DNA from 2 places in the Dyella sp. Tek66A03 genome. Region 1 is predicted to be linked to the other one. Evidence: riboswitches for the same ligand, from Rfam matches in the RefSeq annotation. Region 1 holds a riboswitch; the other holds the start of a gene.
The links. A riboswitch is a leader RNA that binds a small molecule or an ion and turns the genes downstream of it on or off. The one in region 1 is predicted to bind S-adenosylhomocysteine.
Positions count from the first base shown of each region.

Region 2: another riboswitch for S-adenosylhomocysteine. It lies ahead of ACT01B_RS06325 (ATP-grasp domain-containing protein); the one in region 1 lies ahead of ahcY (adenosylhomocysteinase).

Region 1 covers NZ_CP199584.1:4,093,350-4,101,079, reverse strand. The annotation lists gene ACT01B_RS18280 (sulfite exporter TauE/SafE family protein) at 1-676, shown strand, start outside; gene ACT01B_RS18275 (hypothetical protein) at 1,295-2,179, shown strand; gene ahcY (adenosylhomocysteinase) at 2,391-3,824, opposite strand; S-adenosyl-L-homocysteine riboswitch at 3,862-3,994, opposite strand; gene ACT01B_RS18265 (S9 family peptidase) at 4,142-6,628, shown strand; gene ppc (phosphoenolpyruvate carboxylase) at 6,921-7,730, shown strand, end outside.
Region 2 covers NZ_CP199584.1:1,410,049-1,417,778, reverse strand. The annotation lists gene ACT01B_RS06350 (methyltransferase family protein) at 296-970, shown strand; gene ACT01B_RS06345 (Vgb family protein) at 1,080-1,766, opposite strand; gene ACT01B_RS06340 (helix-turn-helix domain-containing protein) at 2,047-3,267, opposite strand; gene ACT01B_RS06335 (DUF899 domain-containing protein) at 3,396-4,211, shown strand; gene ACT01B_RS06330 (DUF2182 domain-containing protein) at 4,208-5,044, shown strand; S-adenosyl-L-homocysteine riboswitch at 5,191-5,265, shown strand; gene ACT01B_RS06325 (ATP-grasp domain-containing protein) at 5,280-6,152, shown strand; gene ACT01B_RS06320 (class I SAM-dependent methyltransferase) at 6,370-7,212, shown strand; gene ACT01B_RS06315 (RcnB family protein) at 7,397-7,730, shown strand, end outside.

The DNA.
Region 1 (7,730 bases):
CGGTGGTGTGCATTGCGCCGCGATGTGCGGCGGCATCGCTACGGGCTTTTCGGTGTGGTCACCGCGGGCAGGCTGGCGTGCCGCGTTGCAATTGAATCTGGGGCGGGTGGCAGGCTATGTATTGGCCGGTGCGGTCGTGGGAGGCGTGGGTGATGGTCTGCTGCGCTTGTTCGAATGGAGCGCGCTGGCTATCGCCATGCGCGTGGCAGTCGGTCTTGTGTTGATCATTGCGGCGCTACGTTTGCTCGACCGACGCGGCCGGCTCAGTCTGTTCGCCCGTCCGGGGGCGCGGTTATGGCGCTGGCTGCAACCGTTACAGCGGCGTCTGCTGCCTACCAACACGTTGGCGCGCCGTCTTGCCGCGGGTGTGTTGTGGGGATGGCTGCCGTGCGGGCTGAGTACCACGATGCTCGCCGCAGCCTGGTTCCAGGCCAGCGCGCGCGATGGCGCGTTGACTATGGCGGTATTCGGCCTGGGCACGTTGCCGGTGATGTTGCCGTTGACCTGGTCCGGCGCGCGGGTAGGGCGTTGGCTGCAGCAACCCGCACCGCGCCGCTACGCCGCGCTCTTCATCCTGCTGGTCGGAGTCCTGACCTTGTCGGCGCCTTGGCTCATGCAGGTGCCGGTCCTGCACGGCCTGCTCGGCGCATTGGGCTGCGGTCCGTCTTCACGTTGAGGCGGGAGGTGGTGCTGGCTGGAGCCAAGTCAGGCGGCATGGCATGGCTTGATTCATAAAATGACTGGCGCCACCACAAACGACGCACTGCTAGCCACACTATTTGGACATCCACCGCTAGCACTTTGATACGCGTGGCGTGACGACTGCGCAACACATAGGCGCCGCCATCCAGCGTCCCTCCAGCACTTCGCGCACGGTCACTAGCAGTCGGTCCATGCTGCACCGAAAATCCATCGGGGCAATGGCCAGCCATTACGCTTCTACGTTTGATCCCATTCTCGGTCTTGCCGTCTTGTCGCTCATCGTCTGCGACCACGGAAACTATCAATCTGGTCGAGAAGCTAATCCGAGACGGTATCCCTGGCGGCTATGACAACTTGAGCTATTACGCGACGCGTAGATCTATTCATCGATTCAAAACTCAACGGCACGAACGAGCACTTTTCATGAGAGTGTTGTCACCGTGGACGCGGTTCCGGGATGCCTCGATCCATCAACGAGGCTTTCAGATAAGTCTTATTTATACCGTGTAGACACTAGCGTAGGGTGGAGCTCTTTAGACTGCCGCTCGACAGGTCAGGCAGTCCTAGCGCAAGACCTATCAAAGGATATTTGGTGAGATCTATTCATTTTTCCTCCAAAAGCTTACGGATTGGAGTTAATTTATTTAGCCTTCTTTCGTTGCTATTTATCACCCAAGTAGCATTTGCGCAGAGCGAGTGTGCGGCAAATTTCAAAGTCGAGGGTGACCCGCGCAACGGCGCCTCCTACTTGACCTTTGTGACAATTCCGAACTTGGATATTCACAGCGCGCTGGGGCAGATCGAAAAGAATGCTCTGGATCAGGATTTCAAAATCGGAGCTGAGAACTACAGCGGCGATCAAGGCACTCTGACGATAGTGCATAAAGACAGCCTTCTTCATCCGGAAAAGGTTTTTCCGATCATGATCGGCGCCTATGAAGCGACAAATCGCCTGGCGATAACGCTTCGCCTGAATCCAGGCGGGACAGTCAGCTCGGATAGCATGCGTGACTTCATGTGTAGCATGTTGTCGAAGGTAACCATGGACAGCGCGGGCGTGGCCCGGGCCGCGGAAGCACGCGCCCAAACGCATAGCGACGAGATTATCAACGTCAAGGCTCCCGACCTCGCGTTTCAATTGGACAAGGCATTAGCCATCCACGCCGCGCATCCAGAGTATGTGGCAGGCCTGTACATCGGCAAGGTATATCGCATTGATGGCCAGGTCTCCATTCCCATCGGAGCACATGCGGTTGGCGCCCCCTCTTTTGACATTCAGTACATCACAAGTAAATTCAGACTTCTCCCCGGGATAACGAGAGGGATAGATAGCAGGACGGCGATTACTTGTCGCACGGACCCGAAGCAAGCGGGGCGTTTTATCGCACTGCGTAATGATGACTACGCCACGCTCATCGCCAAGGTGGTGCAGCTAGAGGGCACCACACTCTATCTCGACTGCCACTTTGAAAATTAAAGACCATCTTGTTTTCTGATGAATTTTGATTAGGGAGCGGAGCACGCCCTTGGCTTTCGTTGGAATGATCATTTATTAGATTTTTTCCAAGCTCGAGGTCGACAGTGGCCGGCGAACCTGTGGCTACTTCCCAGTAAGCTATAAATGAAGAAGGGGCCGCCAGTGGCGGCCCCTTCGGCTTGTCGCGTTGACCAAGTGCGTTGGTTACGACTTAGTAGCGGTAGTGCTCCGGCTTGTACGGGCCGTCGACCGGCACGCCGATGTAGGCGGCCTGTTCCGGCGTCAGCTTGGTCAGCTTCACGCCGATCTGCTCCAGATGCAGGCGAGCGACTTCCTCGTCCAGCTTCTTGGACAGGCGGTAGACCGTCTTCTCGTACTTGTCCTTGTTCGCCCACAGGTCGAGCTGGGCCAGCGTCTGGTTGGAGAAGCTGTTGGACATCACGAAGCTCGGGTGGCCGTGGGCGCAGCCCAGGTTCACCAGGCGGCCTTCGGCCAGCATGTAGATGCTGTGGCCCGACTTCTCGAACGTGTAGCGGTCCACCTGCGGCTTGATGTTCTCGCGCGTCACACCCTTGGCGGTGTTGAGGCGATCCATCTGGATCTCGTTGTCGAAGTGGCCGATGTTGCACACCAGGGCGTTGTTCTTCATCGCCGCCATATGCTCGAGCGTGATGATGTCCTTGTTGCCGGTGGTGGTGACGTAGATGTCGCCCAGGCCCAGGGTGTCTTCAATGGTGGTGACCTGGAAGCCTTCCATCGCCGCCTGCAGGGCATTGATCGGATCGATTTCGGTGACGATGACGCGCGCGCCGAAGCCCTTCAGCGAATGCGCGCAGCCCTTGCCCACGTCGCCATAGCCGCAGACCACGGCGACCTTGCCGGCGACCATCAGGTCGGTGGCGCGCTTGATGCCGTCGGCCAGCGACTCGCGGCAGCCGTACAGGTTGTCGAACTTGGACTTGGTCACCGAGTCGTTGACGTTGATCGCCGGCACCAGCAGCTTGCCGGCTTCGGCCAGCTGATAGAGGCGATGCACGCCGGTGGTGGTCTCCTCGGACACGCCCTTCCATTCGGCGGCGACCTTCTTGAACCAGCCCGGACGCTCCTTGTGGACGCGCTTGACCAGGTCCTTGATGACCTGCTCTTCGTGGTTGCCGCTGGGGGTATTGACCCAGTTGTCGCCGTCTTCAAGCTCGACGCCCTTGTGGATGAACAAGGTGGCGTCGCCGCCGTCATCGACGATCAGCTGCGGACCGAGCTCGCCCGGATGGGACAGCATGTCCAGCGTGCACTCCCAGTACTCTTCCAGCGACTCGCCCTTCCAGGCGAACACCGGCAGGCCGCCGACAGCCATGGCGGCGGCGACGTCGTCCTGGGTCGAGAAGATGTTGCACGAAGCCCAGCGCACCGAGGCGCCCAGCTCGCGCAGGGTCTCGGCCAGCACGGCGGTTTCCTTGGTGACGTGCAGGGAGCCCGACAGGCGCACGCCCTTCAGCGGCTTGTCCTTGGAGTAGCGGGCGCGGATCTGCATCAGGCCCGGCATTTCCTCTTCGGCCATGCGGATGCGGCGGCGGCCCAGGTCGGCGAGCGAGATATCGCGGACCTTGAAGTCCTGCTGGGCGGAATCTTTGGTGACTGCGTTCATGGCGTAGCTCCGGATGTTGCGACCAAGGGGTCGCATCGGTAACCGGGCGCCGTTACAAATTGAATCCGTCGAGCCTGGCCGGGGAAGGTGAACGCCAGCACATGAAAGTGCGGACTGAAGCGGAAATCTCCGCGTTCGCCATGCCAACGGTCGCAGCGCCCCTCAACGGGACATGTGAGTATACCGTCAGAGAGGAATGGGTTCTGCCCCCAGCGCCGATGTCCGGCTTCAGTGCCAGCCATGACTGATGGCCTTGGCCAGGGGAGGGCGGGAGCGTTAATTTCGCAAATTATTACGACAAAGGCCCTTGTTACGACATGGATATTCGGTTCCGGCGTTTCGTTCTCGTAGGTTTCCTGTTCGCTGCGCTCCCCATGGCGGTGCTGGCGCAGAAAGCGCCCATCGCGGCGAGCGCATCTGCCGGAGGGTATCTATTGCCACCGGCGCCATTGCAGGCCCTGGTGGATGCGCCGCGCCCGCCGCAGCTCTCGATCAGCCCGCACCGTGACCTGCTGGCACTGACGCAGACGCCGTCGTTGCCGGGCATCGACGTGGTGGCGCAGCCGGAGCTGAAACTGGCCGGTCTGCGCATCAACCCGCGCACCTATGCGCAAAGCCGTTTTTCCTTCGGCAGCGACCTGTGGCTGATGGATGTGGCCAGTGGCAAGGAGATCCGTCTGCAGGGTTTGCCGACGCCGTTGTCCATCGCCACGTCCAGCTGGTCGCCGGATCAGCGCTATCTGGCCTTCAATCAGGTCGATGCGAAGCAGGGTCGCAACGAGTTGTGGATCGTCGATGTCGCGGCCCGCACGGCGCGCCGTCTTACCGCGCTGCCACTCAATACGGTGGCCGGACGCGGATATCGCTGGATGCCGGATGGCAAGCAGCTGTTGGTCCAGTTGCAGCCCCAGGGGCAGGGCGAGGCACCCGTCTCCAGCGGTATTCCGACCGGGCCGAATACGCAGCAAACGCAGGCGGGCGGCGGCGTGAAAGCGATCCGCACCTATCAGGACATGCTGCGCAACGAGGATGATGCGCGTGTGTTCGAGCACTACATGCGCTCGCAGTCCGCCCTGGTCGACCTGGACGGCAAGGTGACGATGGTGGGCGAACCCACGCTGACGCTGTCGATCAGTGCCTCGCCGGACGGTCGTAACCTGTTGCGTCAACGCATCGAGCGGCCGTTCTCCTACCTGGTGCCGGCTGATAGCTTCCCGCGCCGCATCGAGGTGCTGAATCTCGACGGCAAGCTGGTCAAGGAAATTGCCAACCAACCCCTGGTCGAAGGCCTGCCTACCGGCAATGACGCGGTGCGTACGGGCGTGCGCGATATCGAGTGGCGTGCCGATGCAGCCGCAACGCTCGTATGGGCCGAGGCACAGGATGGCGGCGATCCGGCCCGCAAGGCCGACGTTCGCGATCTCGTGCTGATGCAGGGAGCTCCCTTTGACCAGGCGCCAGTCACGCTGGCCAAGCTCGGCAGCCGTTATGCCGGTGTTTATTGGGGCAATGGCGATCTGGCCCTGATCGACGAGTTCTGGTGGAAGACGCGTAAGGTGAAGGAATGGCGGGTCATGCCCGACCATCTCGATTTGTCGCCCAAGCTGATCCATGAAGGTTCTTCGGAGGATCGTTACAACGACCCGGGTATGCCGGCGACCGCGCTCGATGAACACGGCGAGTCGCGTCTGCTGTTGGCCGACGGTGGCGAGAGTATTTTCCGTCTGGGACAAGGCGCATCGTCGGAGGGCGACCGTCCGTTCGTCGACAAGGTCGATCTGCGCAACGGCCAGAGCACGCGGTTGTTCCGCTCGCAGGCGCCGTACTACGAAGCGCCGCAGGTACTGCTGGACAACGAAGGCAAGCGGGCGTTGACCTCGCGCGAATCGCCCAACGAGCCGACCAATTACTACGTGCGCGAGCTGGCAGCGAACAGCACGCCGCGCGCGCTCACCCACAACCCGCACCCGTTCCCGCAAATGAAGGGCGTGAAAAAAGAGCAGATTCGTTACAAGCGAAAGGATGGTGTCGAGCTCACCGCGACGCTGTACCTGCCGCCCAACTACGACCCGAAGAAGGACGGTCCGCGTCCGATGCTGATGTGGGCGTATCCGGCCGAGTTCAAATCGGCCGATGCAGCCGGCCAGGTCACCGACTCGCCCTACCGTTTCAACCGCATCAGTTATTGGGGACCGCAGGCGTTCCTGACCATGGGTTACACCGTGCTGGACAACTTCTCGGTGCCGATCGTGGGCGAGGGCAGCAAGGAGCCGAACGACACCTATATCCCGCAACTCGTCGCCAGCGCCGAGGCCGCGGTAGATGAAGTGGTCCGACGTGGCGTGACCGACCGCCATCGCATCGCCGTGGGCGGTCATTCCTATGGCGCGTTCATGACGGCGAACCTGCTGGCGCATACGCGGTTGTTCCGGGCGGGCATCGCGCGTAGCGGCGCCTATAACCGCTCGCTCACGCCGTTCGGGTTCCAGTCCGAGGAGCGCAACTACTGGCAGGCGCAGGATGTGTACCAGGCCATGTCGCCGTTCAGCTACGCCGACCAGATCAAGGACGCGCTGTTGATGATCCATGGCGAGCAGGACAACAACTCCGGCACCTTCCCGATCCAGAGCGAGCGCCTCTACGCCGCCATCAAGGGCTTGGGTGGTACCGCGCGCCTGGTAATCCTGCCGAACGAAGCGCACGCCTATCGTGCGCGCGAATCGATCATGCAGATGCTGGCCGAGACAAATGCCTGGTTGGAGCAGTACGTGAAGAACGCCAAACCGGCGGAGGCGTCGCGCTGACGTTTCGGCGGAGGGGCAAGTGCCTCTTCCAGGTCACCGCAACGAACAACGGTTTGCGATCCCCTTTCCTACTCGTCATCCCAGCTTTCGCTGGGATGACGGTTTTGGAAGACGCGACGTTTCGGGCCATTCCGACGCTCGTGGCAGCGGCCTTGACCAGGTCCCATGAAAAGGGGGCGCCTTGCGCCTCCGTTTTCGTTCGAGCAGAAAGATAGTTTTGTGGCGGTGCACAAATCAATGAAGCTTGGGGTAGTCTTGGACGTCCAGACATCCAACTTCATTCCAGGCATCGATGAACCAGTACCGCAGTCCTGAGTTCGCCCCGCACGAATCCCCGTTGCGCGAAGACGTCCGCCGCCTTGGCACCCTGGTCGGCAATATGCTGGCCGAGCAGGTTTCGCCGGCGTTCCTCGACGAAGTGGAGCGCATCCGCATGGCCGCCATCGCGCGTCGCCACGAAGGCGCGCCCCTGGCCTTGCTGGCCGATCTGCTGAGTGGCCTGGAAACGGCGCATGCCGAAGCGCTGGCGCGGGCCTTCGCCACCTATTTCCAGGCGGTAAACATCGCGGAACGCGTGCATCGCATCCGCCGACGTCGGGACTATCAGCGTGAAGGCGGTGCGCCGCAGCCCGAGTCCTTGCTCGACGCGCTGACGCAGCTGAAGGCGCAGGGTGTGGAGGCGGGTGAGCTGCTGGAGTGGTTGGAACGGTTGCAAGTGGAACCAGTTTTCACCGCGCATCCCACCGAGGCTGTGCGTCGTTCGCTGTTGGAAAAAGAACAATCCATCGTGCGCGCGCTGGTCGACAACTTCGATCCCTCGCGCACGCCGCAGGAGCGCAAGGAAGACGAAGACCGCATCTTCATGGCGCTCAATGCCGGTTGGCAGACGGCCGAAGCATCGCCGGTAAGTCCCACCGTGCAGGACGAGCATCACCACGTCGGCTTCTATCTGGCCAACCCCGTCTATCGCATCGTGCCGGCCCTGTATGAATCCCTCGCTGACGCGCTGCAAGCGGTGTACGGCGTGGCTGTGCCGCTGCCGCGCCTGCTGAGTTTCGCCACCTGGGTCGGCGGCGACATGGACGGCAATCCGAACGTGGGT
Region 2 (7,730 bases), 2.3 Mb from region 1:
TGCAACCTCGAGAGCCGCATAACCAAGCCATTTCGCGCGTATCGCACGCCAGCAGCGGGCTGTCCGCGGACAACGGGCAAGCTGTCCGGACAGCGCACGGACAGCGGTCATGCGTCCGCCACAAGCCCGAAGCGGGATCCGCCCTGCATGCGCTCACGTGCTGGTGCGACTCACTCGTAGGCCCAGCCCCAGCGCGACGTCACGGTCCGCTGCACCCACCTGTATTGGCGTTGGCTGCCACACGCACAACGCACGTTTGCGCTAGTCTTTTCCCAGCTAGCCGGGAGCCCGCTTCATGCCCCAGAAGCTTATCGGTCAGACTATTCGCCTCCTTCTGTTCTGGGCGTTGCTATTCGTTCCAGCCGGCACACTGGCGTGGCCTCAGGCGTGGATTTTCCTGGCGCTTTTCGTTGGTTGCGGCTCCGCCATCGGTGTGTGGCTGCTGAAGACGAACCCCAGCCTGCTGGCCGAAAGAATGAAATCGCCGTTTAGCGCGGACCAGGCGGCCCGGGATCGGGCCGTGATCATCGCCATCGTGCTGTGTTTTTTCGCGTGGTTCGTCTTGATGGGACTGGACGCACGACGATTCGCCTGGTCGCATACGCCAACCTGGGCCCAAGTGCTCGGCGCCTTGCTGATCGTTGGCGCGTTCTGCGGTTGGGCCCAGGTTCTTCGCGCGAACCACTACGCGTCAGTCACGGTTCGACTGCAGAAGGAACGCGGCCAGACCGTCATCTCCAGCGGTCCCTACGGCGTGGTGCGTCATCCGATGTACAGCTACGCGCTGCTGTTGTTTATCGGCGCGCCCCTGTTGCTCGGCTCACTGTGGGGCCTGCTGGGGCTGGCCCTGTTCGTGCCGCTGCTGGTCCTTCGCATACGCGGCGAAGAGGCCATGCTCATGGACGGCCTGCCCGGCTATCGCGACTACGCCGCCAAGGTACGCTTTCGCCTTTTGCCCGGCATGTGGTGACGAGTAGCGCCAAAAACGACGCGTGCTTCGAACGTACGAATCATGTTCGCTCCCCCACGGCGGGCGACGCTCGACCACCGTCGCTCGCTGCCTGCACGAGCCGCTTGGACTACTTGCGCGAGGAGTTGACGGAGGGCTCGGCGCCCTCGCCTTTCGCGGACACTCGCCTTGGCCGACGCACGGCCCTCAACTTGCCGCTGCCTCCGCCACCGCAGAAGAACTGATCACCGCCATCGGACTCCAGTCCCGACACGTTGACGCCGGGAGGCATCTCAAGCTTCTCAAGGACCTCGCCGGTACGAGCATCGATGCGCCTCAATTCACTCTCGTCGCCTTCCCAGGTGCCATGCCAGAGCTCGCCGTCGACCCAGGTGACGCCGGTGACGAAGCGGTTGGACTCGATGGTACGAAGCGTTGCCCCTGTTTCGGGATCGATTTGATGGATCTTGCGGGCCCGGTACTGCCCCACCCATAGCGAGCCTTCGGCCCAGGCGAGTCCCGAGTCGGCGCCGCCACCGGGAGCCGGAATGGTGGCGAGCACCTGACCCGTCTTCGGATCGATCTTCTGGATGCGATCCTCGGCGAGCTGGAACAGGTGCTGGCCGTCGAAGGCCGTACCGGCATGTGCGGCGACATCGATCGAACGCACCATTTTCCCACTCGCGGGATCGAGGGCGATCAATTTGCCACCGGATGCAAACCAGACATGCTGACCGTCAAACGATACCCCACCCACTTGGTCGACACCCGGGAAGGGCCCATATTCGCGAACGATTTCGGCGGCTGATTTGTTCATGCGTCTATCCTAGGGTTGCTCGGATCCATTCAACGAGGGTGTCACCGGTTCTGTCTGCTCGCAGATGCGTGCTGGGTCGACGAAGGCAGGCTGGCTGCCTGTCGAGTCGGCGCGGCGCGGAGCTGCGGGCAGACAGAACCGGCCCTTCGGGTGATGTCCAGCAAGCCCGCAGGCCGCGGTGCGCGACTTGCCCAGGCAGCCAGCCTGCGCGGCGCCACGCCCCGCACCCTGCGAACTTGCTGGACATCATGCCACCCTCGTTGAATGGATCGGAGCAACCCTAGTCACTCGGTAGTGGTGCGGGGAGTAACAAGATCGTCGTGAATCCTGGCACGGGCGGGGTCATCCAACGACGTGCTCGCCCGCGGCCAAACGACTGCACCTTGCCCACGGCCGCTAGCGAGTCGAGGATCCGCTGTACGGTACGCTGGCTGGCGCCTAGCGCAAGCGCCAGGGCGGAGCTCGACCACGACTCGCCGTCTGCGAGAAAGCTGAGCACCGCGGCATGCTGCTCTTCGACCGGCCACGTCAGCACAACGACCTCGCGAGCGTTGTGTGGCGCCAGCGCAAACCCCCGCTTCGTCGCACTCACACCGGCCAGCGGCTGCAACACCGTGCGAAGGCGCCCGATTTCGACGCGCAAGCGCGCTCGATGCGATTCGTCGGGGAGCTTGGCCCTGAAGGCGCGCGCGATGAGTATATTCCTCGACACATCCGCGGGCCACGCTTCGCCCAGCGCGCGCAAGAGCGTGAACAGCACCGGACGCCTCGCGAGCGAGACCATGGTGCGTGCGTCACGCACGACATAACGGCATGCATCGACGACGAACGCTTTCGATGCCTGCAAGGCCTCGACCTCCTCGAGCAGGAGAAGACGCTCCTCACCATGCGCCAACAGGCGAGCCGCTGGTGTGTTCAATACGAGGAATGCGCTTTCGACCTCCGCCGTGAGCGCAGGAATACCTGCAAGGCGCGCGGCGTGCGCAGCCTGATCAAGGGCAACGCGCGCTGTCTCCGTCCTCAGGCGGCGCATGGCGATGCCCGCAACGACCAGCTCGTGCGCGGCTCTCAGTGCGGGAGGAAATAGCCTGGGGTCGAGTTCGCCGAGCGTGCGCTCGGCTTCATCGAGGCGCCCGATCAGCAGGAGACGCCTGACCTCGAGATACCACGCATGCGCCGCGTTCACCCGATCGCCATGCGCTTCCAGCGTAGCCCGTGCTTCGTCGAGCGTCTTCGCAGGCCAGCCGAGGTCGCGCGAAACAAGGGCGATCTCGGCTTCGGCGACGACACACCTCGCGCGGGCCACGGCCTCCTTTGGACCGAAGGCGCGCGCCGCACGTCGCACGAGAGCCTTGGCTCGGACGAAGTCGCCGAGCTGCGCCATCGCGATGCCTCGAAGCGCGAGCGCCGCCGCGTCGTCGCGCAAGGCGACCAGGTTCAGTGCGCCGAGCGGATCACCCGCCGCGAGCGAACGCGCTGCGGCCGTGATCAGAGAGTCCATGGGAATCCCGCCACACTTGTCACTCCCACCGTTCGATACCCGCGCCTAATCTACCTCACGACCACCCATCAGCACGTCCTATCGATAACCGGACGTACGACGAAGCAGGCCTAACGGAGGGCACGACCATGACCATGCACAAGACGGGGACACGCGAAGAGTGGCTGGCAGCGCGGCTTGAGTTGCTCGAGGCGGAGAAAGCCATGACACGACGCAGTGACGAGCTGGCCCGGCAACGTCAGGCGCTGCCGTGGGTCCGGGTCGACAAGGCGTACCGTTTCGATACCGATGAAGGGAACGCCTCACTGGTCGACCTTTTCCAGGGGCGCTCGCAGCTCCTCGTCTATCACTTCATGTTCGGACCCGACTACATCGCAGGATGCCCGTCCTGCTCGTCCATCGCGGACGGATTCGACAGCTTCGCGGTGCACCTGGCGAACCATGACGTCACGCTGTCGGCCGTGTCACGGGCACCACTCGCGAAGCTTCATGCATATAGGCGGCGGATGGGATGGAAATTCCCCTGGGCGTCCTCGCGCGACGGCGACTTCAACTTCGATTTCAACGTCGGCTTCACCGAGGAGCAGCAGCGCAAGGGCGGCATCGAATACAACTATCGGCGCGAGGCAGCAGCGCCAACCCATGAGCCGCTGGCAGGCAAGACCGTGCAAGAGTGGCCATTGCGCGGTGGCGAGGGCCCCGTCGCGCAGATGGCGGCGATGACCGGAACTGACGTGGCGACGTACACCCGCGACAGGCCAGGCCTGAGCGCCTTCGTACTAGAAGATGGCGTGGTCTATCACACCTATTCCACCTATGCGCGCGGGCTGGACGGCATCTGGGGCATGTACCAATGGCTCGACCGCACCCCGCTGGGGCGCAACGAGCAAGGTATCTGGTGGCGCCGTCACGACGAGTACGGCGAGCAACGAGTCGCGTCATGAACGTCGTCGGCGCGACCGGAGAACGAGGCGTCTCCCGAGGCAGGGGTTCCGCGCCTGCCTCCCAGCGAACCTTCATCGGCGCTTCTGCACTGCTATTCGCTGGCAGCGCGCTGGTGACGATCGTCCGCTGCAGATCCATGTCGGCGATGGGCGAGATGCCCATGCCTGGCGGCTGGACGATGTCGATGGCGTGGATGCGGATGCCCGGGCAGACGTGGCTCGGCGTCGCGGCTTCGTTCGTTGGCATGTGGACCATGATGATGGTGGCGATGATGCTGCCTTCCCTGATGCCCATGCTTTGGTATTACCGCCAGGTGGTCGGCAGGATAGGCAAAACGCAGCTGGGCCGGCTGACCGCGCTGGTAGGCGCCGGATATTTCTTTGTGTGGACGGTGTTCGGCGCGGCGGCCTTTGCGCTGGGCGCCGCGCTCGCGGCCATCGAGATGTCGCTGCCGGCGGTGGCGCGCGCCGTCCCGATCGTGGTCGGCGTGGTGATCCTGATGGCCGGTGTACTCCAGTTCACTGCGTGGAAGGCACATCACCTTGCCTGCTGCCGGGGGCCATCGGCGAGTGGCGTCCCATTGCCCGCCCACGCAGCCGCAGCCTGGCGACACGGCCTGCGCCTCGGCTTCCACTGCAGCACCTGCTGTGCCGGCCTGACATCGATCCTCCTTGTCGTCGGCATCATGGACTTGCGTGCGATGGTTGTCGTGACGGCAGCCATCACCGCCGAACGTCTTGCGCCCGGTGGTGCGCGCGCGGCGCGAGTCACCGGGGCCGTCGCTGTCGGTGCAGGTTTGTTATTGCTGGGGCGAGCTAGCGGGCTCGCGTGACCCCTCCCGATCGCTCGCGACCGTCAGTCGCTTCTGAAAACGAATCAAGTCAAGGAAGATTGACGGTTGGCAGCGAGGTCAGACAGACTATCCACGCATCGTCATCCGATGCTTACCCATGCGCGCAAGCGGGTCTGCGCGCAGTCCAAACCGAGGGGTGCTGCGACGGAGTCAATCCGCCACGCTTGGTTTGGATCTCTGGAAAAGGGCGCCCTCCCTTGCAGGAGGTCTTGCCATGTCTGAATCCCCCATCCGTCGTCTCGCCATTGCCACGTCCGTGATCGTTCCCGGCATTCATCCCGACGACGCCCATCTCGCGGTCTCGCTTCAACGCCTCGGCATCGAACCGACGGCATGCGTCTGGAACGATCCGGACGTGAACTGGTCGCATTTCGACGCCGTGCTAATGCGCTCCACCTGGGACTACTTCAAGCACTACCCGGCCTTCAGGCAATGGCTCGATCAGCTGCCTGTTCCGACGATCAACAACAAGGCACTGTTGCGCTGGAATAGCGACAAACGCTACCTGCTCGAACTGGCGGCACAAGGCATCGAAATCATTCCTACGCAGATCGTGCCGGCCAGCCAGTTGCAGCAGACGCTGGCTTCGATGCCCGTGCAGCAGGTCGTGGTCAAACCGACCGTCAGTGGCACGGCCCGCCACACGGCTCGTGGCCGAAGCGATGATGTGGCGTTTAATCAGATCGTTGCGCAGCTTCCGTTGGAGTTCGATTACCTGATTCAGCCTTACGTACCCGAAGTCGTGAGCGATGGGGAGTGGTCCCTGCTGTTTTTCGATGGCGAATTCAGTCACGCGGTGATCAAGCGGCCGGCGGCGGGCGACTACCGGGTGCAGAGCGAATTCGGCGGCACTGCTCAAGCCATCGAGCCCGATGAGGCTCTGATTGCCACCGCGAAACGAGCCCTTGCAGCGGCGGCGGCCATCGGCCATGCCGATATTGCCTATGCGCGAGTGGACGGCGTGATATCCCAGGACCGCTTCCTGCTGATGGAGCTGGAAATGATCGAGCCCTTCCTGCATTTCGAAGGTCGGCACGAGGCGGCCGAACGTTTTGCGGCAAATCTGCGGAAACGATTGGCTGCCTGACCACGCCGAACCCGCCCGCCGAGGCCAGCCGCCTCGGCGGTGGGGAGCCGCCATTCGAAAGTTGGCTTTGCGCCTTTGAAGGCGCACCGATATTCTTCGAATATCCCTATCGACCTGGCACGAACAGTTCGCGCCAGCAGATTCAAAGCGCTACGCCGTCCGGCGTATCCCGGTTGCACAAACCTCCGCACACGCTCATTCCAGGAGATTATTCGTCGTGGCGCATTATTCAGGCCCCCTGCTCACGCGCCCCGTCGCCGAGACTTTGCTGGCCGCACGCGATGCTGCTGCGAGCGAATGGATCGGCTCGCTGGACCTGGGCCGCTCACAGGGCAGCGCGCCGCTGCAGGCGGATGCTTGGCACTGGAAAGGGCAGCGCTACCCGTATCCGCACAAGCTGAAAGACCGCACGATCTATTACTGGGACGGCGACGAGTTTGCGCCGATATCGCGCTTTTCCGGCTCGCTGATCAAGCTGGTGCCCACCGAATGGGGCGCACCCACCTTCGAGATCGACGGCATCAAGATGCTGCCCACGGCGAAGGAATCGCCGTTTGAGGATGCGCGCCGGAAAGTGGCGCTGGTCGAACCGCGCGGCAAGGTGTTGCTCGATACCTGCGGGGGCCTGGGCTACTTCGCCGCTTGCTGTCTTGAGGCTGACGTGGCGAGCATCCACTCGTTCGAGAAGAACCCCGACGTGTTGTGGTTGCGCACGCTCAACCCTTGGTCACCGGATCCGGACGAGCCCGCCCAGGGCGGCCGTCTGCAGCTCACCCAGGCCGACGTGTCACAGGTGATCGCGCAAGTGGCCGACGCCTCGGTGGACGCGCTGCTGCATGACCCGCCGCGCTTCGGTATCGCCGGCGAGCTCTACTCACAGGTGTTCTACGATCATCTGGCACGCGTACTCCGCCGCGGCGGACGCCTGTTTCACTACACCGGCAGCCCCAACAAACTCACCAGCGACCGTGACGTCCCACGCGAAGTGGCGAAACGCCTGGAGAAAGCGGGTTTCAAGGCCCAGCTGGCCCTGGACGGCGTCCTGGCGATACGGCGTTAAGCAGCAAGATGAGCCTGCAGCGCCGCGTCGTGCGCAATGGCGGACGCATCCTTCGTAATCGAACAGGAGAGCCACCCTTTTGTGCACGCCATCTCAAAATTCACGCACCCTGCTTCTGCCATACCGGCACCGGAAATTGCATCCTGAACGGGCCCATTACTAGGTTTGAGCCAAGTCCGGGTTTGTGCTGTTGCCGGTCGCCAGTTGTGCCATCGTTATCACGACACTCGTGCCCGGCCAGACATCGCGTTCGCGCTTCGCACACAGGTGTTTTTGGAGTGGCACTGTTTATCTTGAATGGGCGGATGATTTCATCCGCTTTGGTCACTTTGACTCTGGAGGATTGATGAAACGCTTGTTTATCTTCGTCGTGACGGCCGCACTACTCGCCGGAACTGCCGCCACCTATGCGTCCCCCCAGGACGATAGTCGCTACCATGATCAGCACCGCGACGATGACCGCGATCATCATGATGGCGATCATCGTGATGGCGATCATCGTGATGGCGACCGCGATC